One region of the Micromonospora sp. NPDC005324 genome, then DNA from elsewhere that is predicted to be linked to it. Evidence: riboswitches for the same ligand, from Rfam matches in the RefSeq annotation. Region 1 holds a riboswitch; each other region holds the start of a gene.
What was found. Region 1 has a riboswitch for cyclic di-AMP ahead of ABZS40_RS05515 (C39 family peptidase). Riboswitches for the same ligand answer to the same signal wherever they lie in the genome.

Region 1 (3,938 bases):
TCGGCCGACACGCCGGTGGCGCTCCCCGGCGATCAGGGCACCATCGTGTCCGGCGTGCTGCTGGTCCGCGCTGCCGAATCTGACCGGCTGCCCCTCGTCGACGGTGCGAGCGGTCGGGCTTCCCGGGCCCCACCCGGGCGCTGAGCCACCGGGACGACCGTCCCGTCGCCGCGCCCTGTCGACCCACCGCTCCCTGACCCGCCGACCCGTGGCCCACCGTGGCCCGTGGCCGGCGCGGCTCCCCATCGCACTGCTCTCTCCCCGAGGTGCCGACCATGGAGACCGTCGTCTTCTACCAGTTCGTGACCGAGGTGCCGCAGGCCGCCGCCATCTGGTCGACGCTGTTCCTGCTGACCCTGGGCCTGCTCACCGTGCTGGCCGCCCGCCCCGAACGGGACCGGCCCACTGACGACCCGCTCCGCGGCGGGCCCACTCCTCGGGAGTTGGCCGCCGCCGAGGCCGTCGACCTGCGCCGCTACGCCGAGGAGGTGGCCGTCGCCGCGGCCGGCGCGGCCACCACCGCCAAGCGGTGGCGCGCCGCCTGGCTGACCGCTCAGGAGCAGCTGGAGCGGGCCTGGATCGGGTACGACGAGGCGGACACCGCCGCGCGTCGCTTCGGGGGCGCCGGGGTGCTGCCCACCCCGCAGACCCCACACACCCCCGCCGAGTACGCCGCCCGGGAACGCTATCTGCACCGAGCGGCGATGGCGGCGTACTGGCGGGGCGACCTGACCATGGCACAGCTCAGCGACGTGTTCGGGCACCGGCGCGGCTGGGATCCCCGGCGGCACCCGGTCGAGCAGGAGGTGCTGATCAGCCGGGTGATCCGGGATGCGCGGCTGGCCGACTACCAGGTGGCCGCCGACCGTGAGCGGGCCGCCTGGCGCGACGCGGAGTTGGCCGCCGAGTCGGCTCGTGTCCTCGCCGAGGAGGCGTACGCGGCGGCGGTCCGGCTCCGCCCCACTCCGGTGCCCGCGCGTCGGACGGTGGCCGGGGCGTTGCGTCCCGCCGTCGTGGCACTGTGGCGCCCGGCCCGGTTGGGTTGAGCCCAATCCGTGATGTGAGGCCGGTCACCGCATTGCGAAATCGGACGTACGGCGCGATCGGCGCCATTGTTCCCGCGATTGCGGTCGCGTTCTTTGCGGCCTGTCCGGTTGTCGCCCGTAGGCGTCGCCGTAACCGGTTGTCCCATCGAGTCACATCATCGGCAATACGCGCAGAAATTGTCGCACCAATTGGGGTTTACGCAGGTGAACCTGGCTTGGCAGCGCGCTGAGACGCCAGTAGTGTCGTCCCGTCCGGTGCGGTTACCGATCGCAAGACGCGACGCCGCATCGACCCGCTTAATCGTGATCAACGAGCCGGGGACCCATCAGTAAGTCTGGGGTGAATCCGCGAGCCACGGCCCGCGGTAGGGCGATCTTCCCGCCCGAATCCGTCAGCTAACCCGGTAGGCGGTGTCGGAAGGAGTCCCATCCTCGTGCAGCACCTTTCCACCCCTCGGTTGTTCCCTCGCCTCCACGGCGCGGCGGTGCACCCGCTCAATCGTCGCGTGACGGTGAGCTGACCCCCCGGGTCATCGCCTTCCCCGCCCGGCCGCGCCGGGCGTTCCCCTGAGCGGTTCACCATCCGCGGACCACGGTCCGCGCGCTGGCGCCTGCCCGGATGCCGGTCCGGCCCCGGTGTGCCGCTCTCCCCCCGATCCGTGGAGGACCCCGTGAAGCACACCCTGAAGCGTCAGCTCCGCCGTCTCGCCACCGAGCGCCCGTACCAGATCGTCGCCGCCTCCGCCGCGGCCCTCGCGATCGCCACCACCACCGGCGCCCTGCTCACCACTGCCGACGACGCCCCGGCCGGCCAGCGCACCGCGACCACTGTTGCCGAGATGCGCAGCGACGTCGCCGCCTCCCGCGGCGATGTTCGGGACGCGTCCCCCTCGGCCAGCGCCGTGCCGACCACTGCCGCCCCGGCCACCAGCGCCGCGTCGCCCGCCGCCAAGGCCAGCAGCAACCCGGACCTGACCCGGAAGCCGGAGCGGCCGAAGCCGCCCGCGACCAAGGTGCTCGATTACGACTACGAGGCGCAGAACACCTACTACAACTGCGGCCCGGCGGCCACCCGGAACGCGCTCAGCGCCGCCGGCATCGACCGCACCCAGGAGGAGCTCGGCGCCGAGCTGGGCACCACCGAGATGGGCACCAACTCGGCCGAGGACACCACCCGGGTGCTCAACGCCGAGGTGAAGGGCTCCCCGTACCGGACCCGGATGTTCCCCGGCGCGCCCAGCGCGGCCCAGATGGACCGGCTCCAGGCCGACGTGGTGAAGGCCGTCACCGACGGCCGGGGCGTGGTGGCCAACGTCGTCGGGGACGCCACCGACACCGACGGCAGCTGGCACTCCTACGGTGGCGGGCACTACATCGCCGTCGTGGGCTACAAGGACAACGGCCGCACCGTGCGGATCGCCGACTCGGCGAACCCGGCCGACCCGTCGTACTGGATCACCACGATCGACCTGGCCAACTGGATCACCAGCCGGGGCTACTCCGCCTGACCCGGGCACTCTGACCGCCGCGGGCGCCGTCCCCCACAAGGGGCCGGCGCCCGCGGCGTCTGTCTGTGCGGTCAGTAGGTGATGAAGCCGTACAGCGCCTTGTGGTTCGACTTCGTCCCGACGACCGTGTGGTCGACGGCGGACGACTGCACGCCGCCGTTGACGAACAAATAATCGATCTTGCTGGAGCCGTTGGTGGCCTTCGACCCGTAACCGGTCATTCCATAGCCGCCCAACGTGCCGGGGGCGATGCCCGTCCGGTTCGCGTCGATGCCCACCACGCGGATCGTGGAGGCGTTCAGCAGGCTGGTCGCGTCCGCGCCGAGGTGGATGCCGGTGTTGGCGATGCCCCGATCGCCGTCGCCGGCACAGGCGTTCTGCCGGTTCTCCTGGGGCAGGTGCATGGTCGCGGCGAACACACTGGTGCCGGTCGCCTTGATGGTGAACCGGGCCGCGATGGCGCTGGTCCGCTTCCACTTGTAGAAGTCGGTGCTGTCCGGGTCGCTGTTCGGTGGCTTGTACAGCGTGCATCCGGCGCCGTTGGCGTACGCCGTGCCCGGCCTGAGCCAGCCCGCGCTCCAGTACTTCGAGATGTCGCCGCTGGCCAGGCTCAGCGTCCGCGTGTTCCAGATGATGCCGTTGGTCTGCTTCTTCTTGAGATCCCCGAGCGACTGCGAACTGCACTTGTGCGTGCTGCCCCACGGCTCCGGGTCACTCCACGCCACGATCGCCCCGTAGGTGCCCGCCGGGTAGCCGAACTTCGCCGACAGTTGGTCGGCGTACGCCTCGGCCTGGCCGCTGCCACGCACCTGCTGCACGATCAGGATGTCCGGCGGCGCCACACCGCTGGTGCCGGTGCGACCAGCGTCGTCGACCAGGACCGAGCTCAGGTGGTCCGGCCCGGAGATCCGGGTGCAGCTCCCGTCGGAGTTGTTCACCACCAGGTTCTCGATGTTGTTGTTGTAGACCCGAAGGACCCGGTCGGCGGCCACTGCCGCCCCGCCGTTCGGTGTGGCGACATCCGCCGGTGTGCCTGGTGCGGCGTGCGTCGGCGACGCGCCGAGTGCGACGGCTGCCAGGGCCGCGACCAGTGCTGATCCGGACATCCTGAGCACTGTGGCTCCTTTCCGCGACGGGACCGACGGATGGGCCGTCCCGGTTCAGGTCGCGAACTCTACAGTGGATCTTCGTGTCCCGGGGGTGGCGCGGGTGACGGCTCTCGTACCAGGCCGTGAACCGTGGGAGACTGCGGCCGTGGTGGAGAAGACGGGTGGTCACGCCGGCCGCAGGCCGGTCCTGCTGCTGCTGCACGGCATGGGGGCGACCGGGGACGTGTGGTTGCCCTGGGCGCCGTACCTCGAGCAGCACTGGCCCGGGCGGTGGC
Region 2 (3,938 bases), on a different contig from region 1:
GCGGCGGTGAAGGGCTCGCTGCGGATGCGCCGGGTGCTGGAGCGGGCGGCCCGCGACGCGGTGCCGGGCGGCCCGGGTGAGCTGCGGCTGCTCTACCGCGGCACGCTGCTGCGGCTGGACCGGGCCGCGCTGGACCGGATCCGGGACCGCGCGCTGCAACGCGGCGCACGACGCAACGAGGTGCGCCGGGCCGGTTTCGACGGGGTGTTCGCCGCGCTCTGGGCGCAGGCCCGCGAGCTGAGCAGCGGCCGCCTGCCGGAGCAACCGGCCTTCGAGGCGGAGATCGCCGAGCGGGCAGAGTTCCGGGAGTTCCTCAAGGCGTGGTGGCCTCGGCTGCATCCCCGGCACGTGCTCGGCTGGCTGGCGCAGCCGGACCGGCTGCGCCGGTACGCCGGGGGGATCCTCTCCTCGGCGGAGATCCGGCTGCTCAACGCCGCGTACCGGAACCTGGACCCGGCCGGGTTGACCATCGCCGACGTGGCTCTGCTGGACGAGTTGGACGCCCTACTTGGTAAGCCCGCGCAGCCGGCCCGCGCGCGACGCGATCCGTTCCAGCTCGCCGGCGGCGTCCGCGAGCTGAGCACCCTCGGTGAACGGCAGCGGGCCGCCCGCGCGGCGGCCCGGGAGCGTCCGGAGGACTACCGGGAGTACGCGCACGTGGTGGTGGACGAGGCGCAGGACGTCTCGCCGATGCAGTGGCGGATGGTCGGTCGGCGCGGCCGACTGGCCTCCTGGACGGTGGTGGGCGACCCCGCGCAGACCGCGTGGACCGGCGATCCGGAGGAGCTGACCCGAGCCCGCGACCAGGCGCTGGGCCGGCGCAAGCGACACGACTTCACGCTCACCACCAACTACCGCAACTCGGCGGAGATCTTCGCGGTGGCGGCGGCGGAGATCCGCCGGCTCTACCCGGACCTGCCGCTGCCGACCGCCGTGCGCTCCACCGGCGTCGAGCCGGTCGAGCTGGTGGTGCCCGCGACGGGGTTGGAGACCGCGACAGTGGAGGCCGCCGCCGGCCTGCTGGCCGAGGTGGAGGGCACGGTCGGGGTGATCACGCCAGTCCCCCGCCGGGACGAGGTCGCCGGTTGGCTCGGCGCGCTCGGCGCGCCGAGGTTGCAGGTGGTGACCAGCCTCGAGGCCAAGGGCATGGAGTACGACGGTGTGGTGCTGGTCGCCCCGAGCGAGATCCGGGCCGATCCGGGCGCCGGGGTGCGCACCCTGTACGTGGCGCTCTCCCGGGCCACCCAGCGGCTCACCACCATCGACCCGACCGGCTGACGTGTGCGTACTGCCGCCAGCGGGAGGCGCTGCCCGTACACTTGCACACATTGCGATGTGAACATATATTTGACCGGTTCCCGACCAGCGGCGGAAGGTGGTTCTCGTGGGCGCAGGTCATGACCACCACCATGGGTCCGTCGCCAATGCCGCACACCAGCACCGAGGTCGACTCTGGGCGGCATTCGGGCTGCTCGCCACCCTGATGGTGGTCGAGGCGGTGGTCGCCCTGCACACCGGCTCGCTCGCCCTGCTCTCCGACGCCGGGCACATGTTCACCGACGTGCTCGGCATCGGGATGGCCCTCGCCGCCATCACGGCGACCCGGCGGGCCACCGGCGACCCGCAGCGCACCTTCGGGCTCTATCGACTCGAGGTGCTCGCCGCGCTTGCCAACGCCGTCCTGCTCTCCGGCGTCGCCATCTACGTGGTGATCGAGGCGATCCGCCGTTTCGGCGACCCGCACCAGGTCATCGCCGGCCCGATGCTCGCGGTGGCCGTGCTCGGCCTGCTCGCGAACATCGCCGCCTTCGCGCTGCTGCGCGCCGGGGCGCGCGAGAGCATCAACCTCCAGGGCGCCTACCTGGAGGTGCTCGGTGACCTGCTCGGCTCGCTCGGCGTCATCGGCGCGGCGCTGCTCATCACCGTCACCGACTGGTGGTGGGCCGACCCCCTGGTGGCGGTCGCCATCGGCGTGTTCATCCTGCCGCGCACCTGGCGGCTGGCCCGCGCCGCCATCCGCATCCTGGTGCAGGCCGCCCCGGAGCACCTCCAGGTGACCGCCGTGCACGACCGGCTGGCCGCCGTCCCCGGTGTCGTCGAGGTGCACGACCTGCACGTCTGGACGCTCACCTCGGGCATGGAGGTGGCCTCCGCTCACCTGACCATGGCACCCGGCGCGGAGGTCGGCGCGGTGCTCACCGCGGCGCGTACGGCCCTGCACGACGACTTCCGCATCGAGCACGCGACGTTGCAGATCGAGCCCGGCGCCGCCTCCGGAGCGTGTGGCTCGATCGAATGGTGACGGAGCCGTGATTTTCCGTGGTGACGCACGCACCGTCCGTCACATTGGCTGCACGGGTCCCATCGGCACCGGTAGGCTCGGTCCCGGCCTCCACCAGGCGGCGCCCTCCCGGCGCCGGTGGTGGTCGTCGCCTAATCGCCCAGCTGGGCGAACCGGGGAACCACGTTCCTGGGGTGCATCCGCGTCAGCGGTAGGGATCTTCCGTCCCGAACCCGTCAGCTAACCCGGTCGGCGGCTGACGGAAGGACATGCGCAGTGGCACCAGCACGACCACCCGCCGCCCGACTGGCGGCCCTGATCGTCGCGATGTTCGCCCTCGGCGTCGCGCTCCCGGCCGGCACCGCCTCGGCCGCTCCCCCGACCGGCCTGCGGGCCGCCGCACCCGACTCCGACGAGGAGGGCGGCACCCCGGCGTTGCGCGCCCAACTCGAGGCGGCCAGCAAGGGCTACCTGGACGCGAAGCGCGCCCTGGACACCTCGGTGCAACGGCAGAAGCAGCTCGCCACCCAGCTGAAGACCATCGAGGTCGAGATCGACCAGCGCAACGGCAAGGTCGGCGAGATCGCCGAGGTGGCCTACCGCACCGGCCGGCTCGGTGCGATGTCGGCGCTGCTCAACAGCAACACTCCGGAAGGCTTCATGGACCGCGCGGCCGCGCTGGACGCTGTGGCGGCCAACGAGGACCGGGTGCTGCGCGACCTGCTGAACAGCAAGGACAAGGCCAACCGCACCCGGGTCGCCCTGGACGGCGAGATCAACGAACAGCGCAAGCAGGTCGCGGTGATGGCCAAGCGCAAGGAGCAGGCCGAACGGGCCCTGACCGTGGCCACCACACCCAAGCCGCAGACCACCGCCGACACCGGCTCCAACCGGGGCACATCCAGCGCCAACGCGACGGCCGCGCCGCGCAACTCCGACGGCTCCTGGCCCTCCGAGTCGTGCAGCGTCAACGACCCCACCCCGGCCAGCGGCTGCATCACGCCACGCACCCTGCACGCGCTCAACCAGGCCAAGGCCGCGGGCTTCACCCGGTACGTCTCGTGCCACCGCCCCAGCGGCTCCGGTGAACACCCGAAGGGCCGGGCCTGCGACTTCGCGGCGCAGAAGGGCGGCTTCGGCGGGAACGCCACCGGCGGTGACAAGACGTACGGCAACAACCTGGCCGCGTACTTCATCCGCAACGCGGACCGGCTCGCCGTGCTCTACGTGATCTGGTACAGGCAGATCTGGCTGCCCAGCAGCGGGTGGAAGTCGTACAGCGGGGCGCACGGCACCCCGTCCACGGACCACACCAACCACGTACACCTGTCGGTCTACTGAGCCACGCGTCGTGATGCCTGTGAGTCATCGTCATGACTCACAGGCATCACGTGTGTCCGGGCCGGGCTACGTCGCCGGGCGTACCCCTGATGTCGTCGGTCGTCGGACGACCCGGCCGCGGTCGGCGGGCAGCATCGCGGTATGCCTCGGATCCGACCCACCACCCGCAAGGCGCTGCTCACCCTGCACCTCGTCACCTCGCTCGGCTGGCTCGGCGCCGACCTGGTGCTGCTCACCCTCGGCATCGCCGTGCAGCGGGGCGCCGACCCGGCTGTGGTCTATCCGGTCACGGCCCTGGTCGGCACGGTGCTGTTCG
Region 3 (3,938 bases), on a different contig from region 1:
TCTCCGGCCTGAGTCATGTCGGGCTGTATCTGGGTAACAACCAGATGGTGCACGCGCCACGCGCCGGCAAACCGGTGCAGGTGTCCAGCATCACCACCATGCCCATCGCCGGGTTCCGCAGACCCGGCTGATCCACCTCGCGCGACACGACGGCCCCCGGTCACCGACCGGGGGCCGTCGTGGTTCTCAGCGGGGCGCGCCCACCGGGGACGGCAACAGCTGCACGTCGGCGAGGTCGACGTACATGATCCGGTGGCCGAACTGGATCTGCGCGTACCGGTTCTTGCCGCGAATCACCGTCCAGTCGCCCGGCGAGGAGCCGTCGAACGTGCTGGCCCGGTAGTACTCGCCGGCCAGCACCGCGCCGACGGCGTACCGCTGCCCGGCCGCCAGGGTGTACTGGAGCGGCGAGATCGTCTGGTAGGGCACCCCCTCCGGGTACGCGGACTGCTCCGGGTATGCCCGCCCGTAGACCGGAATGGTGGTCCGTCCGGGCTTCGGCGTGGCCACGACGCCGACGGTCCAGCTGGCGGTCGGCGCGGAGGTTGGGTTGTGGAACCAGGCCCGCTGCCCGAGGTACCAGATCGCCGTCCAGTCGCCCTGTCGTCCGGCCAGCGCGTACGTCTGCCCGGCGGACGCCCGGGCCCCGTGGTCCGACACGACCATCGTGTTCGGGCTGCCGTCTGGGCGGAGCGCGATGTCGTTGACCAGCGGCGCGTCAGCGGACGGTGCGCTGCGCAGCACCACTGCGGAGGAGCCGCGCGGCGCGCAGGGCACGCCTGCGGTGACGCAGCCGGTGAACGCCGGCTGGTTGGTGGCGTAGTCCGGGTCGATCCGGACCAGCCCGGTGGCCGGGGTGCCGGTGTCCAGTCGAGGCGCGTGCAGCAGGTCGAAGTAGTGCGTCCAGTCCCAGTACGGGCCCGGATCCCAGTGCATCCCCCGCACTGTCGAGGCGACGGTGCCGGGCACGTTGTCGTGGCCGATGATGTGCTGACGGTCCAGTGGGATGCCCAGCCGCAGCGCCAGGTGCCGGACCAGCTTCGCCGAGGCCCGGTACATCGCCTCGGTGTACCAGGTGCCCTGCGCCGCGAAGCCCTCGTGCTCCAGCCCGATCGACTTCGCGTTGACGTACCAGTTGCCGGCGTGCCAGCCGACGTCAGTGGTCTTCACGTGCTGGGCGATGTGCCCGTCGACCGAGCGCAGCGAGTAGTGCCAGCTCACGTAGGTCGGGTCCTGGACGAGTTGCAGGGTCGTGGCCCAACTCGCCTCGGTGTCGTGGATGACGATGTACTCGATCTTCTGCCGCGCGGGTCGGTCGGAGAGGTCGTGGTTGCCGTAGTCCCCGTCGCCAAACGCCTCGTAGGGCGCCGGGATCCACTCGCAGGAGATGGTGCGGGGGCACTCCACACCGTCGGGGCGGGCCAGCCGGCGCAGGCCCAGCCGGTCCAGCCAGGCACGCTCGGGCCGCACCGCGCGGGCCGGCAGGGTGATCCGCTGGCCGTCGTCGGTCACCCGGGCTTCGCCAGCGCCGATGGTGGTGAAGACCTCGTCGGCGAAGGCCGCCGCGGCGTCGGCGCTGTCCGCGCCCGAGTAGCGGGCCACCGCGCCGTACCAGGCCGCCGGGTCGGTGTCCGCGCCGACCGGCGCGCTCAGATCCCGTTGGTACGCGCTCAGCAGCGCGGCCCCACCCCGGATGTTGAGGCCCGCGTCGGTGCGCAGTGCCTCGGGGGTGGCGCCGGTCAGCGTGGCCGCGGCGTCCACGGTCTGCAACGCGGCGGTGGACGGCGCGGGGGCCTCGACCGGGCGGGGCGCGGGCACCCGCGCGGGACGGGAATCGTCGCCGCGTGGGTCCTCGGCACCGGCGTCGTGGTGGCCCCGCCCGGGTAGGGCGGCCACGTGCCGCGCGTCGGTCAGGTGCATCGGGCCGTAGCCGCCACTGGTGCTCGGTGTGCCGGCGTTGGTGTCCCAGCGCGACTCCAGGTAGGAGACGCCGAGCAGCACGACGGCCGGCACGCCGTACTCGGTGGCCGCGGCGGCGTACTGCTGCTGGCGGTCGGTGGTGGGCGCGGCGACGGCCGGGCCGACGGAGAGTGGCACCGTTGTCGCGGCGGCGACCACGGTGGCGGCGAGCAGTGCGCGCCAGCCGGTCGACAGGGTTGGATGGTGCATCGAACCCCCTAGATTCTCTCGGAGTGAGGTCAGGTCACCATCGCGCCGGCCGGGAGGTTACGTCAATACCTTTCCATCTATCGAAGTATGCGGAAAGAATTCTTCACACACGGTCGGTGACCTCGTCCAATCCGTACGGAGTGTCACGGCCGCACGGGTTGCGGATCGGTAACAAGCGTCTCTACTCTGGTCATTCGTCGGCCCGACAGCAGCTCCGCCCAGCCCGGGCGGTAACGGACCGACACCGCCGAGTCGTTTCCGAACGAACCGGGGACCCAGGTCCCTCGGGGTGAATCCGCAGCAACTGCGGTAGGGCGCCGACTTCCCGCCCGAACCCGTCAGCTAACCCGGTAGGCGGTCAGGAAGAAGGAGTACGAGACCCCGGTGGCACTCCATGCCCCGCGGCCGTCGTCCGAGCGGTCGGCATCAGCCGGCCCGGCGTCGATCGTGCCGCGCCCACGCTGGTCCCGCTTCACCACCGCTCTCGCCGCGCTGGCCGGCATCGCCGTCGTCCTGACCGGCAGTGCCACGGCGGCCCACGCCGACCCGTCCGTCGCCGAGATCGAGCGCCAGATCGACGCCGACTGGAACAAGCTCGAACCAATCATCGAACGGCACAACGCCACCCGCACCGACCTCGCCGCGAAGCGCAAGCAGGCCGACGCGCTGGCCGCCCGGATCACTCCGCTGGAGCGCCAGGTCGACGCCGCGATGGACAAGGTCAGCGCCCTGGCCGTCCGCGCCTACAAGGGCGAGAACGTCTCGACGGTCAACGCGGTGCTGGGCAGCCGGTCGCCCAGCGAGGTCGTCGGCCAGCTCGAAATGCTCGACCGCTTCGCGCACAACCAGCAGAAGGACGTACGCCAGGTGGCCGACCTGCGCGACCAGTTGGCCGCGCAGAAGGCGCCGCTGGACGAGATGGTGGCCCAGCTGACCCGCACCGAAGCTCAACTGGCGGCGAAGAAGAAGCAGATCAACGACGAGATCGACCGCCTGCAGAAGCTGCGCCTCAAGGTGTACGGCAGCGGCGGCGGCGGTCCGCTGCGCCCGGCGCCCTGTCCGGGCAGCTACCCCGGCGGCGCCGCGGGCACCGCTGTCAAGTTCGCCTGCGCGCAGATCGGCAAGCCCTACGTCTGGGGTGCCGAGGGCCCGAACTCGTACGACTGCTCCGGGCTGATGTTGGCCGCCTGGGCGAAGGCCGGCGTGTCGCTGCCGCACAACGCCGCCGCGCAGAGCCGGGTCACGAAGAACGTCAGCAAGGGCGACCTGCGCCCCGGCGACCTGGTCTTCTACTACAGCGACATCCACCACGTCGGTATGTACGTCGGCGGCGGCTGGGTGGTGCACGCCTCGCAGGCCGGTCAACCGGTCAAGATGAAGAAGGTCGACGACGGCCCGATCCACAGCTACGGCCGCCCAGGCTGACCCCGGGTGACCGAAGGGCCCGTCGCGATCCGTCGCGGCGGGCCCTCGTCGTCTGTGTTCTGGCGGGTGGTGGGCCTCAGCGGGTTGGCCAGGTGCGCCAGTGCTGCCAGGCGCGGCTGGGCGTCGGCCCCCGCTGGCCCTGGTAACGCGAGCCGTAGACCACCGAGCCGTACGGGTGCTCGGCCGGCGAGGAGAGCCGGAAGATGCAGAGCTGCCCGATCTTCATGCCCGGCCACAGGGTGATCGGCAGGTTCGCGACGTTCGAGAGTTCCAGCGTCACGTGGCCGGAGAAGCCCGGGTCGATGAAGCCGGCGGTGGAGTGCGTGAGCAGCCCGAGCCGCCCC
Region 4 (3,938 bases), on a different contig from region 1:
GACGTCGCGCAGTCGGGCGGTCGGATCGCGGGCGATGGCCAGCAGGACGTGCCCGTGATTGGTGAGGAACGTCCAGTTCCGCCCGCCACCGGTGTCGTCCGTCACCGTGCTCGCCATCGTGCGACCGCCTTTCCAGGGGGTGGCCGGAGTCAACGTATGAAATCTAAATCACGCATACCTTGACGCATCTTACGGTGCGTGTGACGGTGGAGCACGAGCCAGCGCCTGCCTGCACGGCCGGCGAAGAGCCGGCTTGACCAGGTCAGATGCGTCGAGACGAGGTGCGGGATGAGTCATACCGGGAGCTCTGGCGGTCAGCCGGGTCCGCAGCGGACCACCGACCGGGCCACCGCCCTCAACGAGCCGACCCGGGCGTACGCCGAGCTGGTCGCCGGCAACCGGCGCTTCGTCGACGGCGCACCACGCCACCCCAACCAGGACGCCGGGCACCGGGCCGCCGTGGCCGACGGGCAACATCCGTTCGCGGTGATCGTCGGCTGCTCCGACTCACGGCTGGCCGCCGAGATCATCTTCGACCGGGGTCTGGGCGACCTGTTCGTGGTTCGCACCGCCGGGCACACCGCCGGTCCTGAGGTGCTCGGCAGCGTCGAGTACGCGGTGACAGTTCTCGGCACCCCGCTGGTGGTGGTGCTCGGCCACGACTCGTGCGGTGCGGTGCAGGCCGCCCGGGAGTCCGCCGCGACCGGTACCGCACCGAGTGGCCATCTGCGCGCCGTGGTCGACGCCGTGCTGCCCAGCCTGCATCGGGCCGAGGCCGAGGGCGTGGACGACATCGACGGCATTGTCGACATCCACATCGCCCAGACCGTCGAGACGTTGCTCGGGCAGTCCCCGGTGCTGGCCGACGAGGTGGCGCGGGGGCGGTGCGCGGTGGTCGGGGTGTCCTACCGACTCGCTGCCGGAGCGGTGCGCCCGGTGGCCGCCGTGCCCGCTGGCTTCGCGACGTTGGGGACCCCGGCCGGATCCACCGAGTCGACCGACCCGGCCGCTGCTGCCACCGTCTGACGCGACGAGGGCCGCTCCGCGCCACGCGGAACGGCCCTCGACGGGATCGTGCAGGTCAGAGCAGCGACATGTGAACGTGGTCGGTGTGGTTCGACGGCCCGCTGTACGAACTCCAGCCGGTGGCCGGGAACCAGATCTGCCGGTTCCAGATCACGTAGTAGATGCCGAGCCGGTCTGCGTTACGGATGAGGAACGCGGCGACGTTGTTGCCGTACGTCCGGGTGTCGTTGTTGTGCCACGGGGCGAACCCGCTCTTCTGTAGCGACCAGTCGCAGGCGCGGCCCTTCGGGTGCTCCCACGGCCCGCCGGGGCGGTAGCAGCCGACGAACCGGTTGAAGCCGGCCGCCTTGACCTCCTTGTACGCGTGCAGCGTGCGCGGTGTGATGCAGCCGGACGTGGTGGGGTCGTTCTCGCTGCACGACTGGGCCTTCCAGTCACCGTCGGCCGTGCGACCCGGGCCGATCTTCGCGACCTTGGAGGTGGCATCCACCAGGCCGCCGGTGAAGCCCTTGCCGCCGACGAGGGAGAGCGCCTTGTCTGCCTCGCTCTTGCGCTTCGCCATCAGGGCGGTCTGCTTCTGCTGCTCGCGGACCTCGGTGTCGAGGGCCAGCTTGGCCTGCTCGGCGCGGGCCTTCACCTCGTTGACCTCGGAGAGCTTCTTCTCGTTGACCATGTTCATCTCGTCGAGCATCCCGGCGCGCTGGACGAACGAGTCGGGCGCTTCGCTCTCCAGCAGCATCGCGACCGCGCCGATCCGGCCGGTCCGGTACGCCTGGGCGGCGATCTGCCCGACCTGCGGGGCCAACGCGTCCAGGTCGGCCTTGGCCCGGTTGACCTCCGCGGCCAACTCGCCCTGCCGCTTCTTGGACTTGTCCAGCTTGGACTTTGCGGCGGAGTAGTCGCGGTTGGCCTGCTCGATGACGTCGTTGAGCAGCTTGGGCTCGCCGTCCTCCTCGTGCCCCGAGGGTGTGGGGGTCGTCGGGGCGGCGTGCGCTGGGAGCGGCCCGGCGAGCACTGTCAGTGCGGCGATCACGGCCACCACGGGTGTCAACCAGCGGCGTAGGGGTGCCGTCACAATGTTCCCTTCCGTCGACCGCCGACCGGGTTAGCTGACGGGTTCGGGGCGGAAGTGGCCCCTACCGCTGACGCGGATTCACCCCAGGTACCTGGGTCCCCGGCTCGCCGGTTGGCGATTGGGCGGTGGCACCGCAGGCGCCGCTTCGCGCCTTCATCGGTCACCGGCAGCGAGGTTACCCGAGAGTCGACCAGGTGAGCTACGGCTGGATGCCGACCAAAAGCGTCATTTCGCCATAGCGTTGAGTGACCAGTGACGCGGTTCTCAGGGTGGATGCCCGATCTGGTCACGCTGAGGAGTGTCACCATGCCGTATCCGTGCTCCTGTTCGACTCCGGCCACCGGTCGGTGGCCTCGGATGGGGGTGTGGCCCGCTTCTGGCCCGGCTCGTCGGTGCCGGCCGTTCGCGGTGAGATGAGTGCGGCCAGTGCCTCGCTGCGGTCCGGCTGGGGCCGGGACGCCGGAGCGTCGGTGGACGCCGTGGCAGCGCTACGCCCGGCGGCGGTCACCACCGCGGCCAGCCCGGTGGTCAGCGGCACTGCGGCGATCAGGCCGAGGGTGGCGACCGCGCTGCGGACGATCTCCTGCGCGAGGAACTCACTGGTGAGGATCTGCCCGATCGGCCGCGCGTCGGCGGTGAGCAGGAGCAGCAGGGGCAGTGACGCGCCCGCGTACGCCAGCACGATGGTGTTGACAGTGGACGCGATGTGCGCGCGGCCGACCCGGGTGGCCGCCCGGTACAGCTGCAACCGGGTCAGCCCGGGGTTGGCGTTCGCCAGTTCGGTGACGGTTGCCGCCTGGGTGACCGTCACGTCGTCGAGCACCCCGAGCGAGCCGATGATGATCCCGGCGAGCAGCAGACCGTGCAGGTCCACGTCGCCCTGGAACATCGACAGGGTGGTGGCGTCCTCGCTGCCGAAGCCGGTGAGGTGGGTCGCGGCCGTGGCGATGGTGGCGAGCACGCCGGTCAGCACCAGGCTGCCCAGGGTGCCGAGCACCGCGACCGAGGTCTGTGCGGTGACCCCGTGGGTCAGATAGAGCACCACGAACATGATCAGGGCCGCGCCGACCACCGCCACCAGCAGCGGTGACCCGCCGGCGCTGATGCCCGGAAGCACGAAGGTGAGCAGGATGGCGAAGCTGGCGGCCAGCCCGGCGAGCGCGGCCAGACCTCGCCACCGACCGAACGCGACGATCGCGGCCGCGAAGATCACCGCCAGCCACACCATCGGGGTGCCGCGTTGGTGCTCGGCGATGTTCCAGTTGCTGGTGGTGGGATCGGTCGGGTCGGCCAGTTCGACCAGGATGACCTCGTCGCCGACCTCGACCCGGGGTGCGCCGGGCCCGTCGGGCACCGGCGTCCGTACCTGCTGGCCGGCGGTCGGCCCGTCGTCCACCAGGACGTCGACAGTGCCGCACCGCCCGTCGCCGACTCTCGGTGTGCCCTCGGGGGCCGACGGCACCGGCGGGCACGGCTCGCTCACCACCCGGGTGACCGTCCCCGGGTAGCGCGGCACGTCCGCACCACCATCGGTCTGCGGTGACCCGCCGCGCGGCCAGAGCAGCACCGCGGCCAGCACTGTGGCGACGAAGAGGGGTACCACAGTCACGACGAGGATCCGTCGCACCCGTGGTGGGGCGGACGGAGCGGGGTGACTGTGGTCGGCGGCCAAGGCGGGACTCCCAACGATCCGGTGCGGGATACGGGTCAGCGGGCCGGGCGGTTCACCGTTGCGGTGGAAACGCCGCGGACGGCGGGCGCGGATCGCTGCCTGACGACCGCCTGATCACGGACGGTCAGTGCTCGGCCCGGTCGGCCGGGGGCGACGCCACGAGGT

Region 2: linked by a shared signal. The riboswitch ahead of ABZS40_RS06755 (hypothetical protein) and the one ahead of ABZS40_RS05515 (C39 family peptidase) in region 1 are both predicted to bind cyclic di-AMP.
Region 3: linked by a shared signal. The riboswitch ahead of ABZS40_RS14805 (NlpC/P60 family protein) and the one ahead of ABZS40_RS05515 (C39 family peptidase) in region 1 are both predicted to bind cyclic di-AMP.
Region 4: linked by a shared signal. The riboswitch ahead of ABZS40_RS15860 (hypothetical protein) and the one ahead of ABZS40_RS05515 (C39 family peptidase) in region 1 are both predicted to bind cyclic di-AMP.

The regions. Positions count from the first base shown of each region.
Region 1 covers NZ_JBEXGE010000004.1:72,386-76,323, reverse strand. The annotation lists gene ABZS40_RS05525 (hypothetical protein) at 1-144, shown strand, start outside; gene ABZS40_RS05520 (hypothetical protein) at 276-1,046, shown strand; cyclic di-AMP (ydaO/yuaA leader) riboswitch at 1,331-1,472, shown strand; gene ABZS40_RS05515 (C39 family peptidase) at 1,706-2,554, shown strand; gene ABZS40_RS05510 (hypothetical protein) at 2,626-3,660, opposite strand; gene ABZS40_RS05505 (alpha/beta fold hydrolase) at 3,809-3,938, shown strand, end outside.
Region 2 covers NZ_JBEXGE010000005.1:43,499-47,436, reverse strand. The annotation lists gene ABZS40_RS06765 (AAA family ATPase) at 1-1,278, shown strand, start outside; gene ABZS40_RS06760 (cation diffusion facilitator family transporter) at 1,385-2,302, shown strand; cyclic di-AMP (ydaO/yuaA leader) riboswitch at 2,421-2,552, shown strand; gene ABZS40_RS06755 (hypothetical protein) at 2,609-3,622, shown strand; gene ABZS40_RS06750 (hypothetical protein) at 3,764-3,938, shown strand, end outside.
Region 3 covers NZ_JBEXGE010000011.1:184,576-188,513, reverse strand. The annotation lists gene ABZS40_RS14815 (NlpC/P60 family protein) at 1-131, shown strand, start outside; gene ABZS40_RS14810 (peptidoglycan recognition family protein) at 187-2,169, opposite strand; cyclic di-AMP (ydaO/yuaA leader) riboswitch at 2,405-2,540, shown strand; gene ABZS40_RS14805 (NlpC/P60 family protein) at 2,554-3,594, shown strand; gene dcd (dCTP deaminase) at 3,671-3,938, opposite strand, start outside.
Region 4 covers NZ_JBEXGE010000013.1:20,716-24,653, forward strand. The annotation lists gene ABZS40_RS15850 (MarR family winged helix-turn-helix transcriptional regulator) at 1-117, opposite strand, end outside; gene ABZS40_RS15855 (carbonic anhydrase) at 289-1,026, shown strand; gene ABZS40_RS15860 (hypothetical protein) at 1,082-2,101, opposite strand; cyclic di-AMP (ydaO/yuaA leader) riboswitch at 2,106-2,236, opposite strand; gene ABZS40_RS15865 (YibE/F family protein) at 2,403-3,773, opposite strand.